Regions from separate parts of the Kitasatospora sp. NPDC058170 genome, predicted to be linked through region 1. Evidence: riboswitches for the same ligand, from Rfam matches in the RefSeq annotation. Region 1 holds a riboswitch; each other region holds the start of a gene.
What was found. Region 1 has a riboswitch for cyclic di-AMP ahead of ACFVVX_RS03155 (M23 family metallopeptidase). Riboswitches for the same ligand answer to the same signal wherever they lie in the genome.

Region 1 (4,980 bases):
CGTCAGCACCCAGCCGACCAGCAGGAACACCAGGGACACCACGAAGCTGAAGACCGCCCAGGGGAACATCACCAGCTGGTACAGCGCCGCCTTCCACCCGGCGGCGTCCCCGATGCGCGCGGTGACGGCGCCCCAGGCACCGGGCCGGACGACCCGGACGGGCCGCGGGCCGGGCACGTCCAGGGCCAGCATGCCGCGCGCCCGCGACCGCTCCAGCCGGCCGAAGCCGCGGGCGGACGCCGTCAGGCCCGCCAGCACCGGCAGGCCGAGGACGGTGACGAAGGTGCCGAGACCGAGGGCGAACAGCGTGATGCCGAGGGAGAAGCCGGCGACCGCGACCGGCAGCCCGGTGAGCGCGTAGCCGATCTCCCGGTAGGTGTAGGAGGAGAACGGGGCCCTCCAGAAGTACGGCGGCTCCTCGGTGCGGCGGACCCGGGCGGGGCCCTGCTCCCGGTCCGTGGCGTACGGGTCGGCGGCGTACGGGTCGGCGGCGTACGGCTCAGAGGTGTACGGGTCCGCGCCGTACGGGTCGGCGTGGGAGGCGTCGGTGTCGTGGCGGTCGAACCCGCTGCGCTGCGTGCTGTGGCTGCTCATGGCCGGCCTCGGTCCTCGGGTCTGTCGTGACGGCTTTCCTGCTGACCCCTGAAGCCTGTCAAAAGCCGCTCCCGCCGGACATCCGGCTCCCCGCCGAACCGTGGGTGGGGTTAACCCCCCGCCCCGGCCCACTCCTCGGACAGCAGGGAGTACTGGAAGGAGTCGTACCAGGTGCCGCGCAGGTACAGGTCGTGCCGGATCCGGCCCTCCAGCTGGAAGCCGGCCCGGCTGAGCACCCGGATGGAGGGGGCGTTGTCCACGTCGACCCGGGCGGCCAGCCGGTGCAGGGCCAGGGCGTCGAAGGCGAAGCCGCAGAGCAGCCCGGTGATCTCGCCCGCGTAGCCGTTGCCCCAGGCGTCCCGGCGCAGCGCGTAGCCCAGGAAGGCGGAGCGGTGGTCGCCGAGGGTGAGGGCGGCCATGCCGATCGGGAGGGCCTCGTCGTCGCCGTCCCCGCCCTCGGCCGCGGCCGGGGTGACGGCGAGGCGGTAGACCGTCCGCTCGTCCTTGAGCGCCTCCTCCAGGTACTGCGCGATCTGGTCGGCGCAGCTCTCCCGGTCCCGGGGTTCGAAGGGGAGGTAGCGGGTGGTCTCCGGGTCGCCGAAGACCGCGTGCAGGGCGTCGGTGTCGCCCGGGGTGTGGTGGAACTCGCGGATGGCCAGCCGGGGGCCGGTGAGTCGTACGGGGACCATGTCTGCCGACCCTACCCGCGCTTACCGGTTACCGTACGTGACATGGAAGAAGAAGACCTGCGGCTCGCCCCGCGCACCAAGGCCGCCGAGCTGCTCGCCTGGGCGGGGGCGGAAGGCCGCGACCCGGTGGGCGGGGCGCCGCTGCGGACGGTGCTGGCGTTGCTGGAGCTGGGCGAGGGCAGGATGCGCGACGGCTGGCCGGAGCTGACCTCGGACGCGGTGGAACAACTGCTGGTCGAGCGGCTGTACCTGTACGTCCAGCCCGAGCCGGAGCAGGACCCGTTGGCGTACGGCCAGGCGGTCCGGCTGCTGGTCGACCACCAGCGGGCGGCGAAGCGGCTGAACGCCAAGCGGCAGGAGCGGCTGCACGCCGAGGCCGAGTGGCAGGGCGAGGTGGCGACCGGTCTGCTGCGCCGGGCCGACCTGGTGACCTGGCCGCGGCTGTACGCGCTGCTGCTGCACGCCGCCGGGGTGGACGTGGCGGACGAGGCGGCGGTGCGGGCCTGGCTGGAGGCGTTCCGGGAGCTGGCGCCGCAGGAGCGGTCGGCCGCGTACGCCGCGCTGGCCGAGGCCGGGTGGCTGGACGAGCTGGACGACGAGGGCTGGGGCGAGGCCCGGGTGCTGACGGTCGGGATGGCCACCGACGGCGCCCGGCGGCTGCTGGAGCAGGGCCTGATGCGGCGCAGCTACCGCAACCTGGCGGCGCTGAACGCGCTGGGCCGCCCGATGCCGGACGAGCTCGCCGGGGACTTCGGCGCGTTCGAGGAGGCCGCGGTCGAGGTGGCGCTGGACCTGCTGGGCGAGTGGACGGTGCCGGGGCTGGCCCGGCTGCTGGTGGCGGACTTCCCGGAGCTGGCGCCGGAGCCGGGGCAGGAGGAGATCGACGCCTATCTGGCGCGGCTGCCCCAGGAGTAGCGCGAGGCGCCCCGGTCCGCGGTGGACCGGGGCGCCTCGACCCGACGGGCTGTCGGCCCCGGTGTCAGGGCCTGCTGTCAGGGCCTGACATCGGGGCGTGCGGTCAGGGAGTGATGCCGCGCTGCTCGAACCAGGTCTCCGGGTCGACCGGGGCGCCGCCACCGGGGCGGACCTCCAGGTGCAGGTGCGGACCGGTCACGTTGCCGGTGGCGCCGACCTTGCCGATCTGCTGGTTGGGGACGACCTTGCCGGAGCCCTTGATGATCGAGGAGAGGTGGCAGTACCAGATCTCGGTGCCGTCGGGCAGCGTCTCGACGATCCGGTAGCCGTACGAGCCGGACCAGCCGGCCGAGGTGATGGTGCCCTGGCCGACCGCGTACACCGGGGTGCCGGTGTCGGCGGCGAAGTCCAGGCCGGTGTGCAGGTGGGCCCAGTAGGAGGCGCTCTGGCCGTAGTGGGCGGAGAGGTTGTAGTCGCGCACCGGCAGGTTGATGGCGGCGAGCTTGGCCTTCTCGGCGGCCTCGGCGGCCCGCTTGGCCTCCACCTGCTGGGCGGCGCGCTTGGCCTCCGCCTCCTTGGCGGCCTGCAGGCGGGCGGTCTCGTCGGCGGCGGTGCGCTGGCTGTCGGCCTGCTGCTGGATGCGGGCGGCGAGCGCGAGGCCGGGGTCCGCGGAGAGGGCGACCGGGGCCTCGTCCGGGGTCTCGATGGCGGGCGCTGCGGCCGGGGTGGCGGAGGCGAAGCCGGTGGCCCCGAGGGTGGCGGCGACGGCGGTGACGCCGAGCAGCGGCGCGGTCCCGCGGGTCTGGCGCGGCATCCGGTGCCGGTTGGTCTCGACGGGCTGCGGGGCATGCTCGTCGGCCGGGCCGCCGTAGCCGCCGCCGTGGGCGGGCGGCCAGGGGTGGTCGAGCAGTTGGGTGCCCGAGCCGGAGCCGGGCAGGTGTGCCGGAGAGTGCGTCGACGCCACGGAGGCGCGCTCCTTTCCTTCCTTCGCGCCTACCGGGTTAGCTGACGGGTTCGGAGCAGGAAGGTCTCCTACGGCCGGGCCTGGGCCTGGCCGATTCACCCCAAGGAACATGGTTCCCCGGCTCCCTGACCTGCCCGGAGGCGGGTCGTCGGGATTAGGCGACGGCGCACGGTGCCGTCTGGGTACGGCGTTGCCGACCGCGCTGCGTTATCAAACGTTAATCCTAGGAGCCTCTGATTCCAAGCCATCCGGATGGCACGAATCGAGACCGCCCGGGCAGTACGTGACCTGATGGGCGATTTGTGAGGCTTGAGCGCAACTGACACTACCGAACGTGATGGGGCGTCAACGAACGGACCCCCGGTTGAGTACTTCTACTCATGTGCGGCCGCCCCGGGCGCCGCCATCCTGGCGCCATGAACGCACCCGTGCAGTCGCGCACCACGTCCGCGTACTACATCCAGGCCGTCCTGTCCTTCGCCCTGTCCGGCGTCGCCCTCGCGATCGGGATCGCCTACCTCCCGGTCGACGCCTGGACGCGGGCCTTCCTCGGACTGGGGCTGCTCTACACCGTCACGTCCTCGTTCACCCTGGCCAAGGTGATCCGGGACCGGCAGGAGACCAACGAGATCGTCACCCGGGTGGACCAGGCCCGGCTGGAGAAGCTGCTCAGCGAGCACGACCCGTTCAAGGTGGAGGGGGTCTGAGCCGCCGCGGCGTCCGGCACGTCCGAGAGGACTTCGGGTCGACAGCTTGACGGCTAAGGCTATTAGCCTTAGCTTTATGGCTATCGGCAGAACCCGCCGATGACGCGCACGGCGGACCGAGGAGGCCCACGATGACCGGCTCCACCACCCCCACCACGCAGTTCCTCGACGTTCCCGGCGGCCGGCTGGCCTACGACGACACCGTGCAGGGCGACGGCGCCCCCGTCGTCCTGCTGCCCGGGATGCTCGACAGCCGGGCCGCGTACCGGCACCTGCGCCCGCTGCTGGCCGCCGCCGGCCGCCGGGTGATCACCATGGACCTGCGCGGCTTCGGCGAGTCCTCGATCGCCTGGGACGACTACTCGCCCGCCGCGATCGCCACCGACGTCCTCGCCCTGCTCGACCACCTGGGCATCGAGCGCGCCGTCCTGGCCGGCAACTCGTACACCGGCGCCACCGTGGTCAAGGTCGCCGGGGACGCCCCCGGGCGGGTCGCCGGGATCGTCCTGCTGGACGCCTTCGTCGAGAACCTGCCGCCGAACGCCCTGCAGCGTGCCGCCTTCGGCGTGATGGGCGCACTGCTGGTGCACTCGCCCGCCTTCTGGGGGCTCTACCAGCGCAGGATGGCGTACCCGGGCGCCAAGCCGGCCGACTTCGACGCCTACGTCGACGGGCTGGTCTCCGCACTGCGCACCCCGGGCCGCAAGGCCGCCACCCGCGGCTACGTGCACGGGGACTCCGCGCCGACCGGCTGGAGCGCGGCCGTGCACTGCCCGGCACTGGTCGTGATGGGCAGCAAGGACCCCGACTTCCCCAAGCCGGAGCTGGTCGCCAACCGGCAGGCCGCGGCGCTGCACGCCCGCAAGGTGATGATCGAGGGTGCCGGGCACTACCCGATGGCCGACCAGCCGCAGGCCACCGCCGACGCGCTGCTGCCCTTCCTCGCCGAACTGGTCTGAGCAGCCCCCGCCCGCGCCCGCGCACCTGCCGCGCACGCCCCCGCCGAGCCCACTTCCCCCCGTACGGAGACCGCGCATGCCCCGAGTCGGACTGACCCCCGAGCAGGTCGTCGACCACGCCCTCGCCCTGATCGACGAGCTGGGCCCCGAGG
Region 2 (4,980 bases), on a different contig from region 1:
CTGGGCCGGATCTCCGCCCAGCACGCCGAGCTGGTCATGGCCGGCCGCTCGCACAACGTGGCCGCGCAGGCCACCACCCTCGGCAAGCGCTTCGCGACCGTCGCCGACGAGCTGCTGGTCGCCTTCAGCCGCCTCGAGGAGCTGATCGCCCGCTACCCGCTGCGCGGGATCAAGGGTCCGGTCGGCACCGCCCAGGACATGCTGGACCTGCTCGGCGGCGACACCGACAAGCTCGCCGAGCTGGAGCGCCGGGTGGCCGGCCACCTGGGCTTCGACAACGTGTTCACCAGCGTCGGCCAGGTCTACCCGCGCTCGCTGGACTTCGAGGTGCTGACGGCACTCGTCCAGCTCTCCGCCGCGCCCTCCAGCCTGGCCAAGACCATCCGGCTGATGGCCGGCCACGAGCTGGTCACCGAGGGCTTCAAGGAGGGCCAGGTCGGCTCCTCCGCGATGCCGCACAAGATGAACACCCGCTCCTGCGAGCGCGTCAACGGCCTGGCCGTCATCCTGCGCGGCTACGCCTCGATGACCGCCGAGCTCGGCGGCGACCAGTGGAACGAGGGCGATGTCTCCTGCTCGGTGGTCCGCCGGGTCGCGCTGCCGGACGCCTTCTTCGCGTTCGACGGCCTGCTGGAGACCTTCCTGACCGTCCTCGACGAGTTCGGCGCCTTCCCCGCCGTGATCGAGGCCGAGCTGGACCGCTACCTGCCGTTCCTCGCCACCACCAAGGTGCTGATGGGGGCGGTGCGCGCGGGCGTCGGCCGGGAGACCGGGCACGAGGTCATCAAGGAGCACGCCGTCGCCTCCGCGCTGGCGATGCGGGCCGGTGCGCGGGAGAACGAGCTGCTGGACCGGCTCGCCGCCGACGAGCGGATCCCGCTGGACCGGGCCGCGCTGGACGCGCTGCTCGCCGACCGGCTGTCCTTCACCGGTGCGGCCGGTGCCCAGGTCGCCGAGGTGGTCCGCCGGATCGAGGCCGTCGCGGCCGCGTACCCCGAGGCCGCCAAGTACGCCCCGGGTGACATTCTCTGACGATTCGTCAGCCTGTCGAAGGCCCCGTCGCCGGTCCGGTGGCGGGGCCTTCGCCGTGCCGCGCCGCGAGGTGGCCCGGGTCCAGCGGTGGGCCGTTGGTGCTGCAGGTCCACTGGCAGTCCGGCTCGGCCACCGGGTGGTCCTCGGTGGCCAGCACGTTGCCCCGGACGGAGGTGAAGGCCACCACCGCGCCGGCGACCAGCAGCCCGGCGCAGATCAGCATCGAGGTGTGGAAGGCCGAGTCCACCGAGGCCGGGACCTGGTAGGCGTCGCCGCTCAGGCCGGCCAGTGCCGGCAGGGCGGCGACCGCGAGCAGGCCTGCCGCGCGGGCGGCCGCGTTGTTGACGCCGCTGGCGATGCCCGCGTGACGGACCTCCACCGCGGCCAGCACGGTGGCGGTCAGCGGCGCCACCAGCAGGACCATCCCGCAGCCCATCACGGTGACGGCGGGCAGGACGTCCGTCCAGTAGGAGGCGTCCGGCCCGATCCGCAGCATCATCAGCACGCCGGCCGCGCAGAGCAGCGGGCCGACGGTGAGCGGCAGCTGCGGCCCGATCCGCTTGCCCAGCCGGCCGGCCCGCGCGGACAGCGCCAGCATCAGCACGGTGATCGGCACCAGGGCCAGCCCGGAGACCAGGGGGGAGAAGCCCGAGACGATCTGCAGCTGGACGACCAGGAGGAAGAAGACGCCGCTGAAGGCCGCGTACACGCAGAGGGTGACCAGGTTGACGGCGGTGAACAGCCGGGAGGAGAAGAGGCCGAGCGGCAGCATCGGCTCCGCGGTGCGGCGCTCGACGGCGACGAAGGCCGCGCCGAGCGCGAGGCCGGCCGCGCCGGTCACCCAGACCCCGGGGGAGAGTCCGCTGCCCGCGGCCGTCAGCGCGTAGGTGACCGCGCCGAGGGCGAGCGCGGCCAGTGCGGCGCCGAGCACGTCGAACCGCCCGGTGGCGCTCTCGTCCCGGCTCTCCGGGACGTGCCGGGACGCGACCGCGACCACCAGGACGGCGAGCGGCACGTTCAAGAGGAAGATCCACCGCCAGCCCGGGCCGTCCACCAGCCAGCCGCCGAGGAAGGGCCCGATCGCGGCCGACACCCCGCCGAGGCCGGACCAGAGGCCGACCGCGGCCGAGCGGTCGTCCGGGTGGAAGACGGCCTGGAGCATCGCCAGTGAGCCGGGGGTGAGCAGTGCCCCGCCGATGCCCTGGACGGCCCGGGCGGCGATCAGCACCCCGATGGTGGGCGCGGCGGCGCAGGCCGCGGAGGCGAGTGCGAACCAGACCACGCCGAGCAGGAAGACCCGGCGCCGCCCGTAGCGGTCGCCGAGCGCCCCGCCGAGCAGGATCAGCCCGGCCAGGGTGAGCAGATAGGCGTTGAGCGTCCACTGCAGGGCGGCGAGCGGAGCACCGAGATCGGTGCCGATCCGGGGCAGGGCGACGTTCACCACCGTGCCGTCGAGCATCGCCATGCTGGAGCCGAGCACGGTCGCCAGTAGTACCCAGCGTCCCTGCGCGGTGCCCAGGCGCAGGGTGCCGGCCTCGGAGGTGGCCACGGCCTGATCGTGCGCCCCGGGGGCCGACGTGACAAGGCTCACCGGCGGTGTGTCGGCGGATGGCTTTCCGTGCGTGATCGCATGCGCACCGGTCATGAAATGGACGGAACGTGGTCGAACGATCGCGGGCGGTCAATGGATTGTGTGCGCACCGCACAGCCGATCATTCGGAGCGTCACGGTGCCCCCGGCTTTTGTTGCGGGTTCAAGAGATCGACATTGCTTCACCCGGACGGATGGGTTTTAGTTCAGCGACCGCCCGGCATTGGCCCGGGTGGCCACCGGGTGGAACGCCTAGTCCTGCCGCTGCCCGGTGGTACGAACTGAACTCTGTTCGGCAGGAGCGGGGGACCCAAAGGTAAGTCGCCGGACCGGAATTCACGGTCCGGCTTGGGGTGAAGCCGCACGTGCGGCCGGGCAACTCCAGCCCGAACCCGACAGCTCACCTCGCAGGCGTCGGAGAGGAAATACCCCATGCCCGCACAGGCTCGTCGTATCGCCCTGCCCCGCGCCGTCCGCATCGGTATCGCCACCGCCGTCACCGGCGCCGCGTTCGCCCTCCCGCTGGTGACCACCATCAGCGCCCAGGCCCACACCGCTCCGGCCGCCAAGACCGAGCAGACCAGCACCTGGACCGGCGCCACCAGCGTCGACGCCACCCCGGCCGCCGCGCAGCAGGCCGCCCCGGCCGCGGCTCCGGCCGCCGCCCAGGCCGACCAGAGCTACAAGGTCGTCGGCGGGGACACCCTGTCGAAGATCGCCGATGCCAAGAACGTCGAGGGCGGCTGGCAGGCGCTGTACGAGCACAACCGCTCGGTCATCGGTGCCAACCCGAACCTGATCTTCCCGGGTCAGCACCTCGCGCTGGCCGCCAAGGCCGCCGCCGCTCCGGCCGCCGCCGAGGCCGCCAAGCCGGCCGCTCCGGCCGCCAAGCCGCAGACCTCGCAGGACTCGGTCAAGCCGGCCGCGAAGGCCGAGGCCCCGAAGCCGGTCCAGGCCGCCAAGCCGGCCCAGGCCCCGGCCACCAAGCCGGCCGCCCCCGCCGCGAAGCCGGCCGCCCCGGCCGCCACCCCGGCCCCGGCCGCCGTCGCCAGCACCTCCGGCTACGTCTCCCCGGTCGCCAACCCGAAGCTCGGCACCGCCTACGGCGTGGCCGGCTCGATGTGGTCCTCCGGCCACCACACCGGCGCCGACTTCGTCGCCTCCACCGGTACCCCGCTGCGCGCCATCGCGGCCGGCACCGTGGTGAAGGCCGGCAACGGCGGCGCCTACGGCAACGAGGTCGAGATCAAGCTCGCCGACGGCAAGTACGCCCAGTACGCGCACCTGTCCTCGATCGGTGTCTCGATCGGCCAGACCGTGACCGCCGGTCAGCAGATCGGCCTGTCGGGCGCGACCGGCAACGTGACCGGCCCGCACCTGCACTTCGAGATCCGCACCGGCTCGGAGTACGGCTCCGACATCGACCCGATCGCCTACCTGCGCGCCCACGGCGTCAGCATCTGATCGGTCGCCCCCGCTGACCGGTCGGCTCCGACCGGTCGGCCCTGATCGGCCGCTTTCGGGCGGCCCTCGGAGCACCGCTGGATGCGGGGCGAACGACCTCCGGGATGGTCATGTCGGGTGACCGCTCGACCGGGGAATCGCCGCACCACAGCGGCACCACGGGCGCGGGACACGCCCAGGCCGGCCCGGTTCGCGAACCTCCTTCGCGAGCCGGGCCGGCCGCTGTCGTTTCCGGGTGCGTTCATGTTCGGCGTGACGGTCCGTCATGTCCTGATGCCTGTAAGCCTGTCCGCCCGCTCATCGGCCGGACAGGACCTAGTGCCGCGTCAGGCAACTTTTGCCCGTCAAGGAGCGGCGTCCGGTGCGTGCTATCGGCGTGCCGGCCGGAAGTCCTCGTACTGGACGTACTTGGGCTTTCGGCCGGTGCGGCGAGAGTGCGTGCCGGGCGTCGTGACGGGGCGAAGGTTGCCTGACGCGGCACTAGTTCCGGTGGGCGGGCAGCCTGTTGTGGGCGACGGTGAGCAGCTGGTGTACCTGCAGGCCGAAGTCCTCGGTGTCCCCGGCGGGTTCGGGGAAGACCAGGCGGACGTCGCGGTGGCCGTGCTGGTGGTCCAGGCGGAGCACCAGGCCGTACCGGTCGAGGGCGAGCGGGCGGACGTCGGGGCGCTCGGCGAGCAGGTTCGGGTCGAGCAGCCGGGTCAGCACGGCGAGCGCGTCGGGGTGGTCGTCGGCCAGGTGGGTGAGCAGCCCGGCCTCGTAGCGGGCGAGCGGGTCGGGCGCGGCGAGGGCGAGGTCGGCGCCGGTGAGCGCGGTGGTGCCGTACGGGGTGGAGAGCACGGCGTGTGCGACGTCCAGGCGCAGGTGGACGCTGAGGCCGTCGTCGGTGAGGTGGGC
Region 3 (4,980 bases), on a different contig from region 1:
CCGCTCTTCACGTGGGAGTTCGCCGCCGACCCGTACCCGGCGTACGCATGGCTGCGCGAGCACGCGCCGGTGCACCGCACCACCCTGCCGAGCGGGGTGGATGCCTGGCTGGTGACCAGGTACGTCGACGCCCGGCAGGCCCTCGCCGACAGCCGGCTCTCCAAGAACCCCGCCCACCACAGCGGGCAGGCGCACCGCACCGGACGGGTCGGCATCCCGGGCGAGCGCCAGGCCGATCTGATGACCCACCTGCTGAACATCGACCCGCCGGACCACACCCGGCTGCGCCGCCTGGTGTCGAAGGCGTTCACGCCGCGCCGGGTCGCCGAGTTCGAGCCCCGGGTGCAACAGCTCACCGACCGGCTGATCGACGGCTTCGCGCAGCGCGGCTCGGCGGACCTGATCCACGAGTTCGCCTTCCCGCTGCCGATCTACGCGATCTGCGACCTGCTCGGCGTGCCGCCCGAGGACCAGGACGACTTCCGGGACTGGGCCGGGATGATGATCCGCCACGGCGGGGGCCCGCGCGGCGGGGTGGCGCGTGCGGTCAAGCGGATGCGGGCGTACCTGGCGGACCTGATCCACCGCAAGCGGGCGGACCTCGGCGACGACCTGATCTCCGGCCTGATCCGCGCCAGCGACCACGGTGAGCACCTGACCGAGAACGAGGCCGCGGCGATGTGCTTCGTGCTCCTGTTCGCCGGCTTCGAGACGACCATCAACCTCATCGGCAACGGCATGTACGCGCTGTTCCGGAACCCGGACCAGCGGGCGCTGCTGCAGGGGTCGATCGCCCGCGGCGAGACCGGCCTGCTGGATACCGGTATCGAGGAACTGCTGCGCTACGACGGGCCGGTGGAGCTGGCGACCTGGCGCTTCGCGACCAGCCCGCTGACCATCGGCGGGGTGGAGATCCCGGTCGGCGACCCGGTGCTGGTGGTGCTCGCGGCGGCGGACCGGGACCCGGCGCGGTTCGCCGACGAGAACACCCTCGACCTGGCCCGCGCCGACAACCCGCACCTGGGCTTCGGCCACGGCATCCATTACTGCATCGGCGCCCCGCTGGCCCGGCTGGAGGGACGCGCCGCACTGTCCACCCTGTTCACCCGGCTGCCCGATCTGCGGCTCGCCGAAAGCCCGGAGAACCTGCGCTGGCGGGGTGGTCTGATCATGCGGGGGCTTCGCGAACTGCCGGTGGAATTCACACCGGAGATCCCGGTCGACGCATCGGCCGACACGCCGTCCGAAACCCCGTCCGAAACCCGGTCCGAGACCTCGACGCGCTGACGGGGAGTCGCCAGTACGCCTGCGTGGCCGATCTGAACCGCCATCAATCCGGACATACCGGCTCCGTTGGTAGGCGATCGGCCACGCGTCGTAATTTCCATGTGATATCTGCGATATGAGCTTGTGATTGATGTGAGGATCTGTCTACTCTCCCTGGAGTTCGCAGCTGCGGACCTCGTGTGCGGAACGCCGAATCCTGCCCGCCGCATCACGGGAAACCGACCAGACCCTTGGGCAGGGGCGGGGGACCCAGGTTTAGCGCCGTTCCCCACGGCTTGGGGTGAAGCCGCCCGCGCGGGCTGACAGCCTTCCGCGCGACGCGGCCGGGCCACCTCCCGGTCCGAACCCGACAGCTCACCTCGCAGGCGTGCGGAGAGGGACACCTTCATGCTGTTCGTTGGAACTGGCCGTCACCGTCGTCGCACCCAGACCGAGAAGGCCATCGCCGTCGCGGGCGTGGCGGGCGTCGGACTCGCGTTGCCGCTCCTCTCCGCCACCGGCGCCTCGGCGGCCCCCGTCTCCACCTGGGACGCGGTCGCGCAGTGCGAGAGCGGTGGCAACTGGAGCATCAACACCGGTAACGGCTTCTACGGCGGCCTGCAGTTCACCCCCAGCACCTGGAAGGCGTACGGCGGCGGCTCCTACGCCCCGCAGGCCAACCAGGCCAGCAAGGCCCAGCAGATCTCCGTGGCCGAGAAGGTCCTCGCCTCGCAGGGCCCGGGCGCCTGGCCCGTCTGCTCGCAGAAGGCCGGTCTGAGCAAGGGTGGCGCGCCCGCCTCGGTCGACACCTCGACGGACGCCGGCCCCGCCGCCCCGAAGCCGGTTCAGAAGCCTGCCGCCCAGCAGCCGGTGGCCCCCAAGCCGGTCCAGAAGCCGGCCGCCCAGAAGCCCGCAGCCCAGCAGCCGGTGCAGCAGTACACCCAGGCCCCCGGCCCCTCCGGCCAGTCCGGCTGGGACGCCGACGCCAAGGTGTTCTGGTACCAGAACAACGGCGCCTGGTACTGGACCAGCCACCAGAGCGTCTACCAGCAGTACGCCGGCCAGGCCGGGCACCAGGGCGGGAACCAGGGCGCCCGCCCGGCGGCCGCCCCCGCCGCCCAGGCCGCCGCGCCGAGGAGCGGTCACGGCTACACCGTCCAGTCCGGCGACACGCTGTCCACCATCGCCGCCGGTCAGAACCTCTCCGGCGGCTGGCAGGCCCTGTACGACGGCAACCGCGGCACCGTCGGCGGCGACCCGGACCTGATCGTCCCCGGCCAGGTGCTCACCCTCGGCTGACCCCCGCACCCCGGCCGGCCGCACCCGCACCCGCGGTAGTACTCGCACCCGCGGCAGCGCAACCGCCGGCGCTGCGGCCGCGAATGCCGCAAGCGCGAACGCGGCGTCACGAAGGGGGCCGGGTTCGGCCCCCTTCGTCCGCCTCTGGGTGCATCCCATGGGGCAACCAGGTGAACTACCGGTGGGTAGCCAGGCCACACGCTGAGACGGGACCGAGGCCGACGTGGCCCTGGGAGCCCGTGCGGTTAGGCTCTGGTTCGTAACGACTCCGCAATCGTCCCGCCGACAGCACCACCGTCAGCCGGACCCCTGCTTCCGCTAGGAGATGCCTCGTGCCGTCCATCGATGTCGTCGTAGCCCGTGAGATTCTCGACTCGCGTGGCAACCCCACGGTCGAGGTCGAGGTCGGCCTCGACGACGGCAGCACCGGCCGTGCCGCTGTCCCGTCGGGTGCCTCCACCGGGGCCTTCGAGGCCCTGGAGCTCCGCGACGGTGACAAGAACCGCTACTTCGGCAAGGGCGTGGAGAAGGCCGTCCTGGCCGTCATCGAGCAGATCGGCCCGGAGCTGGTGGGCTACGACGCCACCGAGCAGCGCCTGATCGACCAGGCCATGCTCGACCTGGACGCCACCCCGGACAAGTCCTCGCTCGGCGCCAACGCCATCCTGGGCGTCTCGCTGGCCGTCGCGCACGCCGCCTCCGAGGCCAGCGACCTGCCGCTGTTCCGCTACCTGGGCGGCCCGAACGCGCACGTCCTGCCCGTCCCGATGATGAACATCCTCAACGGCGGCTCGCACGCGGACTCCAACGTCGACATCCAGGAGTTCATGATCGCCCCGATCGGCGCGGAGTCCTTCTCCGAGGCCGTCCGCTGGGGCGTCGAGGTCTACCACACGCTCAAGGGCGTGCTGAAGGAGCGCGGCCTGTCCACCGGCCTCGGCGACGAGGGCGGCTTCGCGCCGAACCTGGACAGCAACCGCGAGGCCCTGGACCTCATCACCGAGGCCATCAAGAAGGCCGGCTACGTGCCCGGCAAGGACATCGCGCTCGCCCTGGACGTCGCCGCCTCCGAGTTCTACAAGGACGGCGCCTACCAGTTCGAGGGCAAGGCGATCTCCGCCGCCGAGCTCATCGAGTACTACGCCGAGCTGGTCGCCGCGTACCCGCTGGTCTCCATCGAGGACCCGCTGGACGAGTCGGACTGGGACGGCTGGAAGGCCATGACCGTCAAGCTGGGCGACAAGGTCCAGCTGGTCGGCGACGACCTGTTCGTCACCAACCCGGCCCGCCTGGCCAAGGGCATCGAGACCGGCACCGCCAACGCGCTGCTGGTGAAGGTGAACCAGATCGGTTCGCTGACCGAGACCCTGGACGCCGTCGAGCTGGCCCAGCGCAACGGCTACCGCTGCATGATGTCGCACCGCTCCGGCGAGACCGAGGACGTCACCATCGCCGACCTGGCCGTCGCGACCAACTGCGGCCAGATCAAGACCGGTGCCCCGGCCCGCTCCGAGCGCGTCGCCAAGTACAACCAGCTGCTGCGCATCGAGGAGATCCTCGACGACGCCGCCGAGTACGCCGGCCGCGGCGCCTTCCCGCGCTTCAAGCACGAGGGCTGAGCCCGAGCGCTCGGCACGACGGCCGAGCCCGTCCGGTAGCGCACGCCTGACCGGTGCCCCGCCGTTCACCCCGTAGGGTGGACGGCGGGGCACCGTCGCGACCAGGAGGGGATACGGGAGATGGCAGGCTGGAGGATCCCGGGCTTGGCAGCCCGGCCTCGCTTCACGAGCCGGGCGACCGTCCTCGTCCTGGTGCTCTGCTCGCTGGTGGCGATCCTGGCCTACCCGACGCGGCAGTTCATCTCCCAGCGTTCCGAGATCTCCGCCCAGCGGGCGAAGGCCGAGCACGCCAAGCAGCAGGTCGAGCAGCTGCGCCGGGACAAGGCCCGCTGGCAGGACCCGGAGTACGTCAAGGCGCAGGCCCGCGCCCGGCTGCACTACGCGATGCCGGGGGAGACCCCGTACATCTCGGTGTCCCCGGCCGGCCAGGGCGCCGCCGGCTCCTCCGCGCCCGACGGCCCGCCCGCCGCCAACCCCTCCGCCCCCGGCGCGTCCGGCTCGACCGGCTCGACCGGGCCGGTGAAGGCCGCCAAGCCCTGGTACGCGAGCGTCTGGGACTCGGTGGACGCCGCCGACACCGCCGCCCTCGCCCCACCCGCCCCAACAGTCCCCGCCCCCGCCTCTGCTGGAGACAGCTCCCCCCATGACCACTGAGAACCACCCCAACGTCTCCGACACCGACGTCGCGGCCATCGCCGCGCAGCTCGGCCGTGTCCCGCGCGGCCTGCGCGGGGTGGCGCACCGCTGCCCCTGCGGCAACCCGGACGTCGTGGAGACGGCCCCCCGGCTCGCGGAC

Region 2: it holds a riboswitch for cyclic di-AMP, as region 1 does, so the genes downstream of both, ACFVVX_RS24905 (peptidoglycan DD-metalloendopeptidase family protein) here and ACFVVX_RS03155 (M23 family metallopeptidase) in region 1, are expected to answer to the same signal.
Region 3: it holds a riboswitch for cyclic di-AMP, as region 1 does, so the genes downstream of both, ACFVVX_RS35955 (transglycosylase family protein) here and ACFVVX_RS03155 (M23 family metallopeptidase) in region 1, are expected to answer to the same signal.

What each region holds. Positions count from the first base shown of each region.
Region 1 covers NZ_JBHVUV010000002.1:59,876-64,855, forward strand. Annotated here, with positions in the region: gene ACFVVX_RS03140 (sensor domain-containing protein) at 1-594, opposite strand, end outside; gene ACFVVX_RS03145 (GNAT family N-acetyltransferase) at 705-1,283, opposite strand; gene ACFVVX_RS03150 (hypothetical protein) at 1,326-2,198, shown strand; gene ACFVVX_RS03155 (M23 family metallopeptidase) at 2,302-3,162, opposite strand; cyclic di-AMP (ydaO/yuaA leader) riboswitch at 3,175-3,333, opposite strand; gene ACFVVX_RS03160 (YiaA/YiaB family inner membrane protein) at 3,579-3,869, shown strand; gene ACFVVX_RS03165 (alpha/beta fold hydrolase) at 4,001-4,828, shown strand; gene ACFVVX_RS03170 (TetR/AcrR family transcriptional regulator) at 4,905-4,980, shown strand, end outside.
Region 2 covers NZ_JBHVUV010000022.1:150,678-155,657, reverse strand. Annotated here, with positions in the region: gene purB (adenylosuccinate lyase) at 1-1,032, shown strand, start outside; gene ACFVVX_RS24910 (MFS transporter) at 1,040-2,581, opposite strand; cyclic di-AMP (ydaO/yuaA leader) riboswitch at 2,892-3,051, shown strand; gene ACFVVX_RS24905 (peptidoglycan DD-metalloendopeptidase family protein) at 3,055-4,086, shown strand; gene ACFVVX_RS24900 (DUF2470 domain-containing protein) at 4,567-4,980, opposite strand, start outside.
Region 3 covers NZ_JBHVUV010000052.1:23,026-28,005, forward strand. Annotated here, with positions in the region: gene ACFVVX_RS35950 (cytochrome P450) at 1-1,287, shown strand, start outside; cyclic di-AMP (ydaO/yuaA leader) riboswitch at 1,498-1,669, shown strand; gene ACFVVX_RS35955 (transglycosylase family protein) at 1,675-2,565, shown strand; gene eno (phosphopyruvate hydratase) at 2,898-4,184, shown strand; gene ACFVVX_RS35965 (septum formation initiator family protein) at 4,329-4,838, shown strand; partial or broken gene ACFVVX_RS35970 (DUF501 domain-containing protein) at 4,810-4,980, shown strand, end outside.